Regions from separate parts of the Lacticaseibacillus huelsenbergensis genome, predicted to be linked through region 3. Evidence: predicted binding sites of a transcription regulator. Region 3 holds the regulator's gene; each other region holds the start of a gene.
The links. The regulator HrcA, encoded in region 3, represses chaperone genes, less so after heat shock. The targets are predictions, from matches to a motif close to TTAGCACTCNNNNNNNNNGAGTGCTAA.

Region 1 (3,153 bases), 200 kb from region 3:
TACCAACACCGGTAGGCCCAACGAAGAGGAAGGAACCGATTGGCCGGCCGGTCTTATTGAAGCCAATACGGTTACGGCGAATGGCCCGCGCAACCTTGTCAACCGCCTCGTTTTGACCGATGACGTGTTTTTCAAGATCGCTGGCAAGGTTCTTCAACTGTGCCTGTTCTTGTGCTTTCAGTTCACCGACAGGAATGTTGGTCTTTTCTTCGACAATCTTTTCCATGTCCTTTTCGGTGACGGTTGGCACTTCATTTTCAGGTAGATTTGATTGTTTCTTGGCCATGTCTTCTAATTTCGTGACTTGATCGCGATAGAAGGCGGCTTTTTCGTAATCTTCCTGTTTCAGTGCTGCCTGCTTTTGTTTCTCGGCATCCGCAATCTTGGCTTTGATTGTTTCAGGATCAACGGTTGCAATCGTCAGATTCTTGCGAGAACCGGCTTCATCCAACAGGTCAATGGCCTTGTCAGGCAAAAAGCGATCCTGAATGTAGCGGTTACTGAGTGTAGCTGCGGCTTCAATCGCGGCTTCCGTGTACTTAACGTGATGGAAGTCTTGATAACGCGGCTGCAAGCCTTTCAGAATTTTAATGGTTTCGTCAACGCTTGGTTCTTCAACCATGACGGGCTGGAGTCGCCGAGCAAGCGCGGAATCTTTTTCAATTTGCCGATACTCGTCGCTGGTGGTTGCACCAACCAGTTGCAATTCGCCACGAGCGAGGGCAGGTTTCAAAACGTTGCCTGCATCCATGCCGCCTTCAGCGTTGCCGGCACCGACAATTTCGTGAATTTCATCAATAAATAGGATAATGTTTTTATTTTGTTTGAGTTCATCGATCAATTGTTGCATCCGCTGCTCGAATTGACCACGAATACCCGTTCCTTGAACAAGGGAAACGACATCGAGACGAATGACGTGACGATCCTGTAGCTTTGCCGGTACGTCGCCATTGGCAATCTTCAAAGCCAAGCCTTCGACGACAGCGGTTTTACCGACACCGGCTTCACCGATCAGAACCGGATTATTCTTCGTCCGGCGATTCAGGATTTCGATCACCCGCGAGATTTCTTTGTCGCGGCCGATGACCGGATCAATTTGGCCTTTGCGTGCCTGTTCGGTCAGATCAACACCGAATTGACCCAGTAATCCCTTACCACCATTGCCATTGCGGCCGTTGTTACCATTGCCGCCGCGTCCTGCCTGAGTAGGCGGGATCTGCGCGTTAGGCTGTTGCGGCCGAGCCATTCCCTGATTCATCGCACGGAAGATATCATCTAAGCTCCCGAACCCAAACGGATCAGTAGCATTTGTTGGATTCATATTTCCTCCTGCTTGTTTCTTGAGTAATTGATAACAGTTTTGGCAGAGATTGATCTCCTGCCGCGTTCCGTTAACAACGGTTGAAAGATGAATAGTGGCTGGATTCTTATGACAGTTTTCACATAACATTTTGTCACAACCTTCCTGTCTAATTAGGTGCCACATATAGTCGAAAAAGGTTTGACCTTTCTTGACCTATGGCAATAGTATACACCCTTATGTTGAGAATGCAAGCACTCGACACACAAGAGTGCTAAAAAGTTCCAAATATTTCAGTGATATCAGGCATTAGCGCTTTTTCAATGCCTACTTTTATGCTAACCTTATGGAGTGAGGTGAGGCAAATAGATGACTCAGGATTATGTCGCTTTAATGGATGAGTTAAAGACTGGTCAGCGTGACAAGATCACGGTGACGCCCGAAACATTCATGGCGTTTCGGGCGGCATGGACAAATTATCCCGATCGTGAAGAAATTGTGGGGACGGCCAAACGCGATGGTGTCATCGAATACCATTACCGGTCAGTTGATTCCCGCTAAATAAGCGTCAAATCTCATGTGACGCTTGTGGCAAGCTACAAAAAATGGTAAGGTTTACATGAATTGTTTTAGGTGTTAGTGTGCCTATAAACTATTCGGAAAAACACTAGAAATCTAGTTAATATGAAGGAGCAGATCAGTCATGGAAAAACGTGAATTTAACATTATTGCAGAAACCGGGATCCACGCACGTCCGGCAACCTTGTTGGTACAAGCAGCCAGCAAGTTCAACTCAGACATCAACTTGGAATATAAAGGTAAGAGCGTTAACCTCAAGTCCATTATGGGTGTTATGAGTTTGGGTGTTGGCCAAGGCGCCGATGTTACCATTTCTGCTGAAGGTGCCGACGAAGCAGACGCAATTGCTGCTATTACCGATACTATGAAAAAAGAAGGCTTGGCTGAATAATGGCTGAACATTTGAAGGGAATCGCTGCTAGTGATGGGATCGCCACAGCGAAGGCCTATTTACTGGTTCAACCTGATTTATCATTTGACAAAAAAACGGTTGATGATCCTTCAAAGGAAATCAATCGGCTGAAGCAGGCACTTGATCAAAGTAATGATGAGTTAAAGGTTATCCGTGCAAAGGCCGCTGAATCGCTTGGCGAAGAAGAGGCTCAAGTTTTTGATGCCCATATGATGATTTTGGCTGATCCTGACTTTACCGGTCAGATCGAATCCAAGATCAAGGACGAAAAAGTAAATGCCGAACAAGCTGTGAAGGAAGTTTCCGAATTCTTCATTCAGACCTTTGAAGGCATGACTGATAATCCATATATGCAGGAACGTGCTGCCGATGTTCGCGATGTAACAAAGCGCATTATGGCGCATTTGTTGGGTCGTACATTGCCGAATCCGGCGTTGATTGATGAAGAAGTCATTATCGTGGCTCACGATTTGACCCCTTCTGACACGGCACAGCTCAACAAGAAGTATGTGAAGGCCTTCGTCACTGATATCGGTGGTCGGACGGCTCACAGCGCGATCATGGCGCGTTCATTGGAAATTCCTGCTGTTGTCGGAACCGATGACGTCACCAAGAAGGCCCAAAACGGTCAATTGATTTCCGTTGACGGTCTGACTGGTGAAGTGGTCATTGATCCTTCGACGGATGAGGTTGCCAAATTCAAGCAAGCTGCTGAAGCATTTGCCAAGCAAAAGGCTGAATGGGCGCAACTGAAGACGGCGAAATCCGTGACGGCTGATGGCAAGCATTTTGATGTTGCGGCTAACATCGGGACCCCTAAGGATCTTGATGGTGTGCTGGCAAATGGTGCTGAAGGTATCGG
Region 2 (3,153 bases), 880 kb from region 3:
TTATATCCCACGTTACGGAATTACGCGATAATATTCCCGATCAGCTTCAGGTACAACCGGCAGGAACCGGGCGCAGTCGGCTGAAAGTGTTGCATATGGCTTAGTTAAGGGATGTTGAGCGCGGTGCGACAAAAGTTTTACTTGATAGGAATATACCCATATGGTAATGTTCAATGAAACGATTGGTATTTTTGCAAGCACTGAACATGGCCATTGCCAGGACGGATTTATGTTTGAAGTAGACTTTAATGATTCAGCACCCATGAACATTGTGCCAACGACTTCGGCAGCTGATGCGTTGAAGGAATTGATGGCATATCACAATATTACGCAGTCTGAGTTTGCGGAGCACATTGACGTTTCGCAAAAGCAACTCTCATTTATTTTGAATCGGCATGCGTATATGAGTATCAATGTTGCGCGGAAAATTGAGCAAGCCACTGGTCTTAGTGCTAGATGGCTTTTACAGCTTGACTTTAATTATCGGTTGTCACAGGCTGAGACCGATGACCTTGCTCAGGTTAAACGGTTTGAGTGGGCGAAACCCCAAAAGAATTAAGCTTGAAAAACATATGCTGGAAGGCCAAAAATTCATTTGTTCTTCTCCTGAGTCGGTGATCAGATTAAAATTTGGTGTGTCAAGGTGCCATTTAAGTGGTATAACAGAAGTTGAAAGGGTCAAACCTTCTAACTCACACCAAAAAGAGGCGACATCACATGGCATCATTGAGCAAAGAACAGAAGAAAGCTTTGATCGCTAAGGTCGAAAAGGAGCGCCAAGAACATCCTGAAAAGAAACCTAAGAAGTCAGGTTTCGAAACGATTGACGAAGAAGCAGAACGCCTTGAAAATGAAAACTAATTTTTAGCTGAGTCATGGATTCCAAATGAGAAATTGTTTGGGATCTTTTTTTGTGAGCGTGAGCCAGCGCGCTTAAAAGCTGGAGTATAAGTTATAAGTGGCCTTGGGCTTGATGACCCGGGCTTGGTCATTGCGACCAAGGTCCTTATACGCAGGCTTCTGCGCTGGCGAGCGCGTTATAGAACGTAACAGCCCAACCTATCTTTGCAGACAATAGAACAAATACCGATGCCGCTAAAATCACTTACGGCCACAACCAAAAGTACCCCGATGATGGCTACTTCCAACAAAGGTATAGGTAAATACACAACCCGAAAACACAGTAATGACGCCCCATAACAACCGCTAACCAAACTTTTTTCAAAAAACTTTAGCACTCGGCGTTCACAAGTGCTAATTTGTGGTATAACTATAGGTGGAGCGAGGGAGAAGGAACAAAGGCTCCGGAGCTAAGATCGTTCTCCTGAATCCCCAAAGTCTCTGATTGAAAGGAAGTTATCTGTTATGGCTAATGAAGTTATGAATCGTCGTAATAATGAGTTGATGAATGATGTTAATGATCCGTTCTTTGACAACTTGGCACGTCGGTTCTTCGGCCCGGTATCTGACTGGATGGATTGGGCAACTCCTTCCATTGCCAGCACGGCCGTCAACGGATTGCTGACTGACGTTAAGGAGACCAAGGACGCTTACGAAGTTCATGTTGATGTTCCTGGGATCGATAAGAACAACATCAAGTTGAACTACCATGATGGCATTTTGAGCATCAATGTTCACAAGGATGACATCACAGATCACGCCGACAAGAACGGCAACGTCATGATGTCCGAACGCAGCTATGGCACGATGAGTCGGAGCTATCAACTGCCAAACGTTGATGACAGCAACATCAAGGCAAACTACAAAGATGGTGTTCTTAACATCACATGCCCAAAGTTGACTGAATCAAAGGAGTCTGGTCACAACATTGAAATTCAGTAATGGATTGAGTAGTGTTTGTCGTCAGGCGGCTCAAGACTCACGAACTGCATTGCAAGCATGATCAGAAGCGGCACCACTGTCGTTGATGGGCAAAACCCAGTAGTAAGCAAAACGAATCGATGAGAATTGCAGCAGTTGCAGTGATCATTGAACCGTAAAAAGAAATCACCTCTGCGATACGTATGATCGTAGGGGTGATTTTTTTGTGAGCGTAAGCCAGCCCGCTTAGAAACCGGAGTGTAAGTGGCCTTGGGCGTGATGGCGGTCTTTGCCATTGCGTCCAAGGTCCTTACACGCAGGTTTCTGGGCTGGCGAGCGCGTTATAGAAAGCGAAACTTAACCATTCCATTGCCTCAAATAGAACAATCCCCATCAAGCCACCAAACAGTTTCCCAACACCAAACTCCATGGTAAGCTAACTTCTATGATGACAAACAACAAATTAATGGATTGGCCGCCAGAAAAAGTAGCGGCATTTCAACAGGCACTTTTAGATTGGTATGACGGACACGCGCGAACGCTGCCGTGGAGGCAAGATCATGACCCTTATCATGTGATGGTGAGCGAATTAATGCTCCAGCAGACTCAGGTTCAGACAGTGATTCCGTATTACAAACGCTTCATGACACAGTTTCCAACTGTCGAGGCGTTGGCCGCAGCACCGGAAGCGGCAGTTTTGAAGGCTTGGGAAGGTTTAGGTTATTATTCACGGGCGCGGCGCCTACAGCAGGCAGCGAAACAAATTGTGAATGATTATGGTGGAAAATGGCCACAGACGTCAGCTGAGTTACAAACATTGGCTGGCATCGGCCCTTATACAGCCGGCGCGATTGCTTCGATCAGCTTCGGCGAAGTTGTGCCTGCGATTGATGGCAATGCGTTTCGGGTGTTTGCCCGCTTGTTCAAAGTGGACGCCGATATCGCGCGGCCGCAAACGCGCCAAGTGTTTTACGATCTGATTCGCCCATTAATTCCAAAAGATCGTCCTGGTGATTTCAATCAGGCCGTGATGGATCTTGGCTCAAGCTATATGTCCGCCAGTCACCCGGATCCCGAACACTCGCCTGTGCGTGACTTTGATGCAAGTTACCGTGATGGCGTTGTGGCAGATTATCCGGTTAAAACGAAAAAACCGCGACCAGTTGTGCATCGCTATTTTGCTTTGGTCGTGCGCTCTGATGCCGGTTATTTGTTCGAGCAGCGTCCTAGTACCGGTATGTTGGCAGATTTATGGATGTTCCCATTGATTGATATGGCAGATCTCGAAGCTACTATGATGAGCGATCAACTAGATGAAGTGAGTCAGACTTT
Region 3 (3,153 bases):
TAAAACGCGATCTTTGAGATAATACCCTTTTTGCAGGACCTGCGCGACAGTATCAGCTGCGTGTTTGTCATCAGCCGCGACTGTTTGTACGGCCTGTTGGGTATTCGGATCAAATTTTTCGCCTGTGCCATCAATGGCAGTGATGCCGTTCTCTTTCAAAGCGCGTTCCAAGTGGTCATAAACCATCTGGACACCCTTTTTCAATGAAGCAGCACTATCATCTTTGGCCTCGGTTGCAAGCGCACGTTCAAGATTATCGACAACTGGCAAAATCGCCTTTGCTAACTTCTGGCCGTCATACTTCAGCAGTTTCTGTTGCTCTTTTTCGAACCGATGATTCATATTTTGAATTTCCGCGGCTGCCCGCAGATATTTATCTTCGAATTCATCACGTTCTTTTTTCAACTGCTCGCCATCATGTTGGCTGCTTTTTAGTTGATCATTGAGATCAGCGATGCTTTCTTTCAGAATGTCTTCTTTAAGCGAAGATCCTGACGCTTCAGCAGGTTGTTTTGCCTGTTTGGCGGTATCTGCTGCAGTTTGCTTTGCTTTTTTTTCTGCCATGGTATCCTCCCTTTAAACCATATTTGCTGGCATTCATGGATCCACACTAACAAATATTTTTTAATTTTTATTGATCAAAGTTGGCATAATAATCCGTCAACCGTTTTGCCAGCTCTTCACGGAAAACATCCAGCAGTCCGATCATTTTCGAATAAGGCATCTGCGTCGGGCCTAGCAAGGCGATCATCCCGGTGCCGTGGTCACCAACATCGTAGCTAGCGGTGATTAAACTGAGGTTGGCCAAATCAATTGGCTTAAGCTCTGGACCCAAGCGTACTTGAACCGGCGTTTGACGAATCGGTCCGCCAAGCAGTTCCGTCAGATCACCGTGATCAGCGTCAATCAATGACATAATCTTTTTCAGTTCATGGATATCGGAATCGCCTAGGTAATCCATCAGATTCAACCGCCCGCCAACGTAAAAGCGCTCGGAAGCAGCAGATTTCAAAACGTTACCGAAGATATCCAAGAAGCCTTCAGGACTGGTCAGATACTGCATTAACATCGAAGGCACATCGGTTTTCAGCCGCTGTGCAACTTGAATTAGTGGCAGTCCAACGAGTTGATCATTGACAATTCGAATCGCCTTTTCGAGCTCATCGGATGAGATGTTTTGCGATACGGTAAAGACCTGGTTTTCAATGTTACCGTTATTCGTGACCAAAATCGCCATGACTTGGTGATTGCCTAATGGAACAAGGCGAAAACCTGTCAGCTTGATATTGGTTACTTCAGGTCCCAAGCTAATGGCCGTGTAACTCGTCAGATTAGACAAAATTTGCGCACTTTGCGCAACAATCTCATCCATCTTATTGTATCGCTGGCTAAATGCCTGCTTGATAGTCGCCAGTTCTTGATGCGAAACACGCACCGGTTCAACAAGGTGATCGAGATAATAACGATAGCCTTGCGTTGACGGTACGCGCCCGGAACTGCTGTGGGTCTTGGTGATCAAACCGGCATCTTCTAGCGACGCCATATCATTACGGATTGTGGCGGAACTGACATGAATGGGCAGCTCGCGCATCAATCGCTTTGAACCAACCGGCTCTCCGCTTTCAGTAAACAGGCGGATGATTTCTTTTAAGACGAGCACTTGCCGTTTCGTCAACATTTTCTCACCTCACCTTTAGCACTCGTTTCGCACGAGTGCTAATACACTGAATAATATACCAAGCACTGTTAGCAAAGTCAAGGCGACATTGCTAAAATCTTCAGTGTTTTCGGTGTTTCTAGCCAGTGGCGGCCATTTTTTCAAGAAAAAAGAGCCGTTTAAATAAGCGGCTCGTCAAGCAAAAACTGTTGAAAGACTTCGTTGCCTAAAAACTTGCCCTTGTTGGTCAGCCGAATGAAACCATCATCGCGCTGTAACAAGCCTTGGCTTTCCAACTCAGGTACGGTCTCGCCATAAACGGCATCAACGGTCAGATGATAGCGCTGATAGAAGCGTTTTTCACTTACGCCGCGCATGGTTCGCAAGCCAAGGAACATTTCTTCTTCAATTTGTTCGGAAACCGGAACCAAATGATGGGCCAAAACCGGTAAATGATCGGTGTGAAGCGGCGTTAGGTACTGTTTGATCGGACCATAATTGTGATACCGATCGCGCCCAAGATAACCAAACGCACCAGCTCCAAAGCCGAAGTACTTGTCATTTTGCCAGTAAAGCAGATTGTGTTGGCATTGATAACCATCTTTGGCAAAATTACTGATTTCATATTGATGTCTGCCGTGTGCCTCCATTAGATCAATGGCATCCTGATACATATCGGCTTCGACATCCTGCGTTGGCAAGCGCAATTTGCCTTGGCGCATCAAATTATAAAAGATGGTTTTCCGTTCAAGAATGAGTGAATACGTCGAATAATGCGGTAAATTTAAATCGAGGGCTTTTTGTAGACTATTTAAAAAATCGTCCCGGCTTTGATCAGGTAATCGGAAAATCAAATCAATCGACAGATTATCAAAACCGACTTTTCTGGCGTTGGCAATCGCGACATACACGTCCTTGGCGCGATGAATCCGTCCGATCCGTTTGAGGACATCGTTGTTAAAAGACTGAACCCCGATTGAAAGTCGATTGACACCATAATCATGTAAAACCTGCAACTTATCGGTCGTCAGCAAATCATTGGGGTTCGCCTCAAACGTGAATTCACCAGAATTGAAGTGCAAGATGTCGCGAATGCCTTGGCAAAGTGTCGCTAACTGTTTGGGCGTCAACGTTGTAGGTGTTCCTCCACCGACATAGACCGTTTCGATTTTCTCATCAGGATGCTCAGCCATGACCATTCGCATTTCCTTAAGCAACATCGCAACATAGTCATCAACCGGCTGTCCTTCAATGAAGACTTTATTGAAGTCACAGTAGTAACAAATATGTTCGCAAAACGGAATATGAATATATGCGCCTGCCATTTCAACCCTTCCTCGCAAAATACTGACGGACTGCCGTTTCATCTTTCTTTAATTGGGTAATCAGGCCTTCTGCATTGGCAAATTTCACTTCACCGCGTAGATAGTGGTACCAACGAACCTGAACAGTTTTGCCATAAATCATACGGCTAAAATCCAGCAAATTAATCTCAA
Region 4 (3,153 bases), 660 kb from region 3:
GCGCAGTTTATCGGAAACCCGCTGCATTTCGGCATCGGATGCGATTTGATAGGCACCGTCGCCGACCCAGGCGTTAACCCCTTTGAGATGATCGGTTGTGATGGTTTTGGCAGCGCCGCGATAGTTCATGAAAATGCTTTGCATATCGGCAAAACTCAGATTAGTTGCAATGTTTTTAGAAATCGTGTCCATGAGTTTGGTGAAGTTACCAAGCGATCCGACAGAAACGGCTTTTTTCAAAATTGCCTTGATGACTTGTTGCTGGCGCTTTTGCCGGCCATAGTCGCCTTCCGGATCAGCGTGGCGCATTCGTGAGTAGGCAAGTGCCATGTTGCCATTTAAATGCATGCGACCCTTTTTGAATTTCTGGTTACCGGTGTAAGGATCCTGGAATGAAAACGGAACATCAACGTCAATCCCACCGACCGCATTGACGACTTTTTCCAGCGCGCCCATGTTGATCGTCAGATAATAAGAAATCGGCACATTCACAAGTTTAGAGACTGTGTTGATGGCCATATCAGAACCGCCGACATTGTATGCAGCGTTGATTTTCTGCATATTGAACTCTTTGGTGCCAATCAATTCAGCAGCCGTATCGCGGGGAATGCTGACCATGGTGGTTTTGTTGGTCTTCGGATTGACGACGGCCACAATCATGGTATCGGAGTTGCCCTTTTCAACGCGTCCTTCAGCACCGGTGTCGACCCCGAGCAGGAGTACTGCAAATGGTTTCTTTTGGGCGATGTCCGTGCTGACGTGTTTGGTGGCATGGTATGTATTGTCGATGGCATATTTTGCCTGGCTATAGAGGCGCAGGGCATAGGCGCCAACCGTAAACAGGCCGACAATGACGATTAAGCCGATGAGGCGTCCCCAGCGAAAACGTTTAGGCGGTTGACGGTGGCGGTGATTTGAACGGGTCTCCATTTTTGAACGGCTCCTTTATAAAAACATTATTTCCATTATAGAAGATTGAATGCGCCAACGAGATTAATATTCGATTACGTTTACAGCGCGTGGGCAATGTAATATAGCCAGACCACCCATAGTGCACCGACATGGGCGATGATGGCAGTGCTGATGGCGCCGGTGTGACGGTAATCATAGGCCAGAACCAATCCGACTAAGGTCGCGCTGAGCCAGTGGCCGCCTGGTTGAGTCACGGCAAATAACAGACTGGCGATCAAAGCGCCACCGAAAACGCCAGTGACATTAACCAGATTACCGAACAATACTTTACGAAAAGCCAGCTCCTCCAGAACGGGAATGGCGAGGCCGATTGCCAAAAAGTACCAGGGATTGGTGGTCATACTGGAAAGCTGCTGATGAATCTGGCTATTGGTTTGCGGCATTTTAAAAAGGATCATTTCAAGCCATGAGCCGACTAACTGAGCAGCCAAGACGCCGGCAATGCCGATGACACCCCAGAAAACGCGCTGTTGTGGTGCGAGGACGCCAGGGGCTTCAATCGCGTTGGCAATGACCAGTTGCCGTTCGCTATACGCCGCAGCAATCATTGCGATGACACTGATTAAGGTCACAATACCAAGGCTGAGCCGCCCAACCGGCATGAATTGGAAAATCAAAAGGTTAGCGATAAACGTGACGAGGTAAGCACCGACAACGGAAAAGGCATGTTTTTGCAGTGACATATAGGGGACTCCTTTGAAAAAATATCTGAAATTAGTATAACATTCCCGGGTTTTGGGGTTGCATTCACCCGGAAAACTCGTTATAGTTACTTTTGTAGTTAGCACTTAGACATAGCGAGTGCTAAATCAAAAAATGTAATGTGGAGGGATTGCCTTGTTAAAACCATTAGGAGATCGCGTGATTGTCGAGGTCGTTGAAGAAGAGGAACAGACTGTTGGCGGCATTGTTTTAGCCAATAATGCCAAACAAAAGCCGCAAACCGGCAAAGTTGTCGCAGTAGGTGAAGGCGCTTTGACACCGGAAGGCAAGCGTCTGCCAATGGCCGTTAAAGTTGGCGATACTGTATTATACGACAAATACGCCGGCTCTGAAGTAAAGTATGAAGGTCAAGACTACCTCGTACTGCACGAAAAAGACATTATGGCAATTGCGTAAAAAATAATCGATCAATTTTGAGGTGAATAAAAACAATGGCAAAAGAAATTAAGTTCTCTGAGGATGCACGTACCGCCATGCTGCGTGGCGTGGATCAATTAGCAAACACAGTAAAAACAACTTTAGGACCAAAAGGCCGCAACGTTGTTTTGGATAAGAGTTATGGCGCACCGGAAATCACCAACGACGGTGTTACGATCGCCAAGTCAATTGACTTAGAAGACCATTACGAAAACATGGGCGCTAAGTTGGTAGCGGAAGTTGCATCCAAGACAAACGATATCGCCGGTGATGGTACCACAACCGCAACGGTTCTGGCACAAAGCATCATTCGCGAAGGTATGAAGAACGTGACTGCCGGTGCTAACCCTGTTGGCATTCGGACAGGTATCGAAAAGGCAACCAAGGCAGCGGTTGACGAACTGCACAAGATCAGCCACAAAGTTAACGGCAAGAAGGAAATCGCCCAGGTTGCTTCGGTTTCATCTTCCAATGAAGAAGTCGGCAATCTGATTGCGGACGCCATGGAAAAAGTTGGCCATGACGGTGTTATTACCATCGAAGAAAGCAAAGGGATCGACACTGAACTTTCTGTTGTTGAAGGGATGCAGTTTGATCGCGGCTATCTGAGTCAATACATGGTAACCGACAATGATAAAATGGAAGCTGATCTGGACGATCCATATATCCTGATTACCGATAAGAAGATTTCCAACATTCAGGACATCCTTCCACTATTGCAGGAAATCGTTCAACAAGGTAAGGCACTGTTGATCATTGCTGACGATGTTGCCGGCGAAGCATTGCCAACCCTGGTTCTTAACAAGATTCGTGGTACCTTCAATGTTGTTGCAGTTAAGGCCCCTGGCTTTGGCGATCGGCGCAAGGCACAACTGGAAGACATTGCAACCTTGACCGGTGGCACCGTGATCAGTTCCGATCTTGGCTTGGATCTGAAGGATACCAAGATTGAACAATTGGGTCGTGCCGGCAAAGTTACCGTTACCAAGGACAACACCACGATTGTTGATGGCGCAGGTTCCAAGGATGCCATTGCTGAAC

Region 1: LHUE1_RS13995 (ATP-dependent Clp protease ATP-binding subunit) is a predicted target of HrcA. The motif match lies at 1,552-1,578, and genes of this name have one in related genera.
Region 2: LHUE1_RS08795 (Hsp20/alpha crystallin family protein) is a predicted target of HrcA. The motif match lies at 1,232-1,258, and genes of this name have one in related genera.
Region 4: groES (co-chaperone GroES) is a predicted target of HrcA. The motif match lies at 1,754-1,780, and genes of this name have one in related genera.

The regions. Positions count from the first base shown of each region.
Region 1 is NZ_CP120687.1:3,017,718-3,020,870, reverse strand. Features, by position in the region: gene LHUE1_RS13995 (ATP-dependent Clp protease ATP-binding subunit) at 1-1,450, opposite strand, end outside; gene LHUE1_RS13990 (hypothetical protein) at 1,670-1,861, shown strand; gene LHUE1_RS13985 (phosphocarrier protein HPr) at 2,004-2,270, shown strand; gene ptsP (phosphoenolpyruvate--protein phosphotransferase) at 2,270-3,153, shown strand, end outside.
Region 2 is NZ_CP120687.1:1,932,186-1,935,338, forward strand. Features, by position in the region: gene LHUE1_RS08780 (AAA family ATPase) at 1-104, shown strand, start outside; gene LHUE1_RS08785 (helix-turn-helix transcriptional regulator) at 230-559, shown strand; gene LHUE1_RS08790 (hypothetical protein) at 718-861, shown strand; gene LHUE1_RS08795 (Hsp20/alpha crystallin family protein) at 1,366-1,842, shown strand; partial or broken gene LHUE1_RS14375 (hypothetical protein) at 1,836-2,062, opposite strand; gene mutY (A/G-specific adenine glycosylase) at 2,270-3,153, shown strand, end outside.
Region 3 is NZ_CP120687.1:2,817,026-2,820,178, forward strand. Features, by position in the region: gene grpE (nucleotide exchange factor GrpE) at 1-564, opposite strand, end outside; gene hrcA (heat-inducible transcriptional repressor HrcA) at 632-1,678, opposite strand; gene hemW (radical SAM family heme chaperone HemW) at 1,837-2,982, opposite strand; gene ribF (riboflavin biosynthesis protein RibF) at 2,984-3,153, opposite strand, start outside.
Region 4 is NZ_CP120687.1:384,950-388,102, reverse strand. Features, by position in the region: gene LHUE1_RS01720 (LCP family protein) at 1-930, opposite strand, end outside; gene LHUE1_RS01715 (CPBP family intramembrane glutamic endopeptidase) at 1,011-1,655, opposite strand; gene groES (co-chaperone GroES) at 1,810-2,091, shown strand; gene groL (chaperonin GroEL) at 2,127-3,153, shown strand, end outside.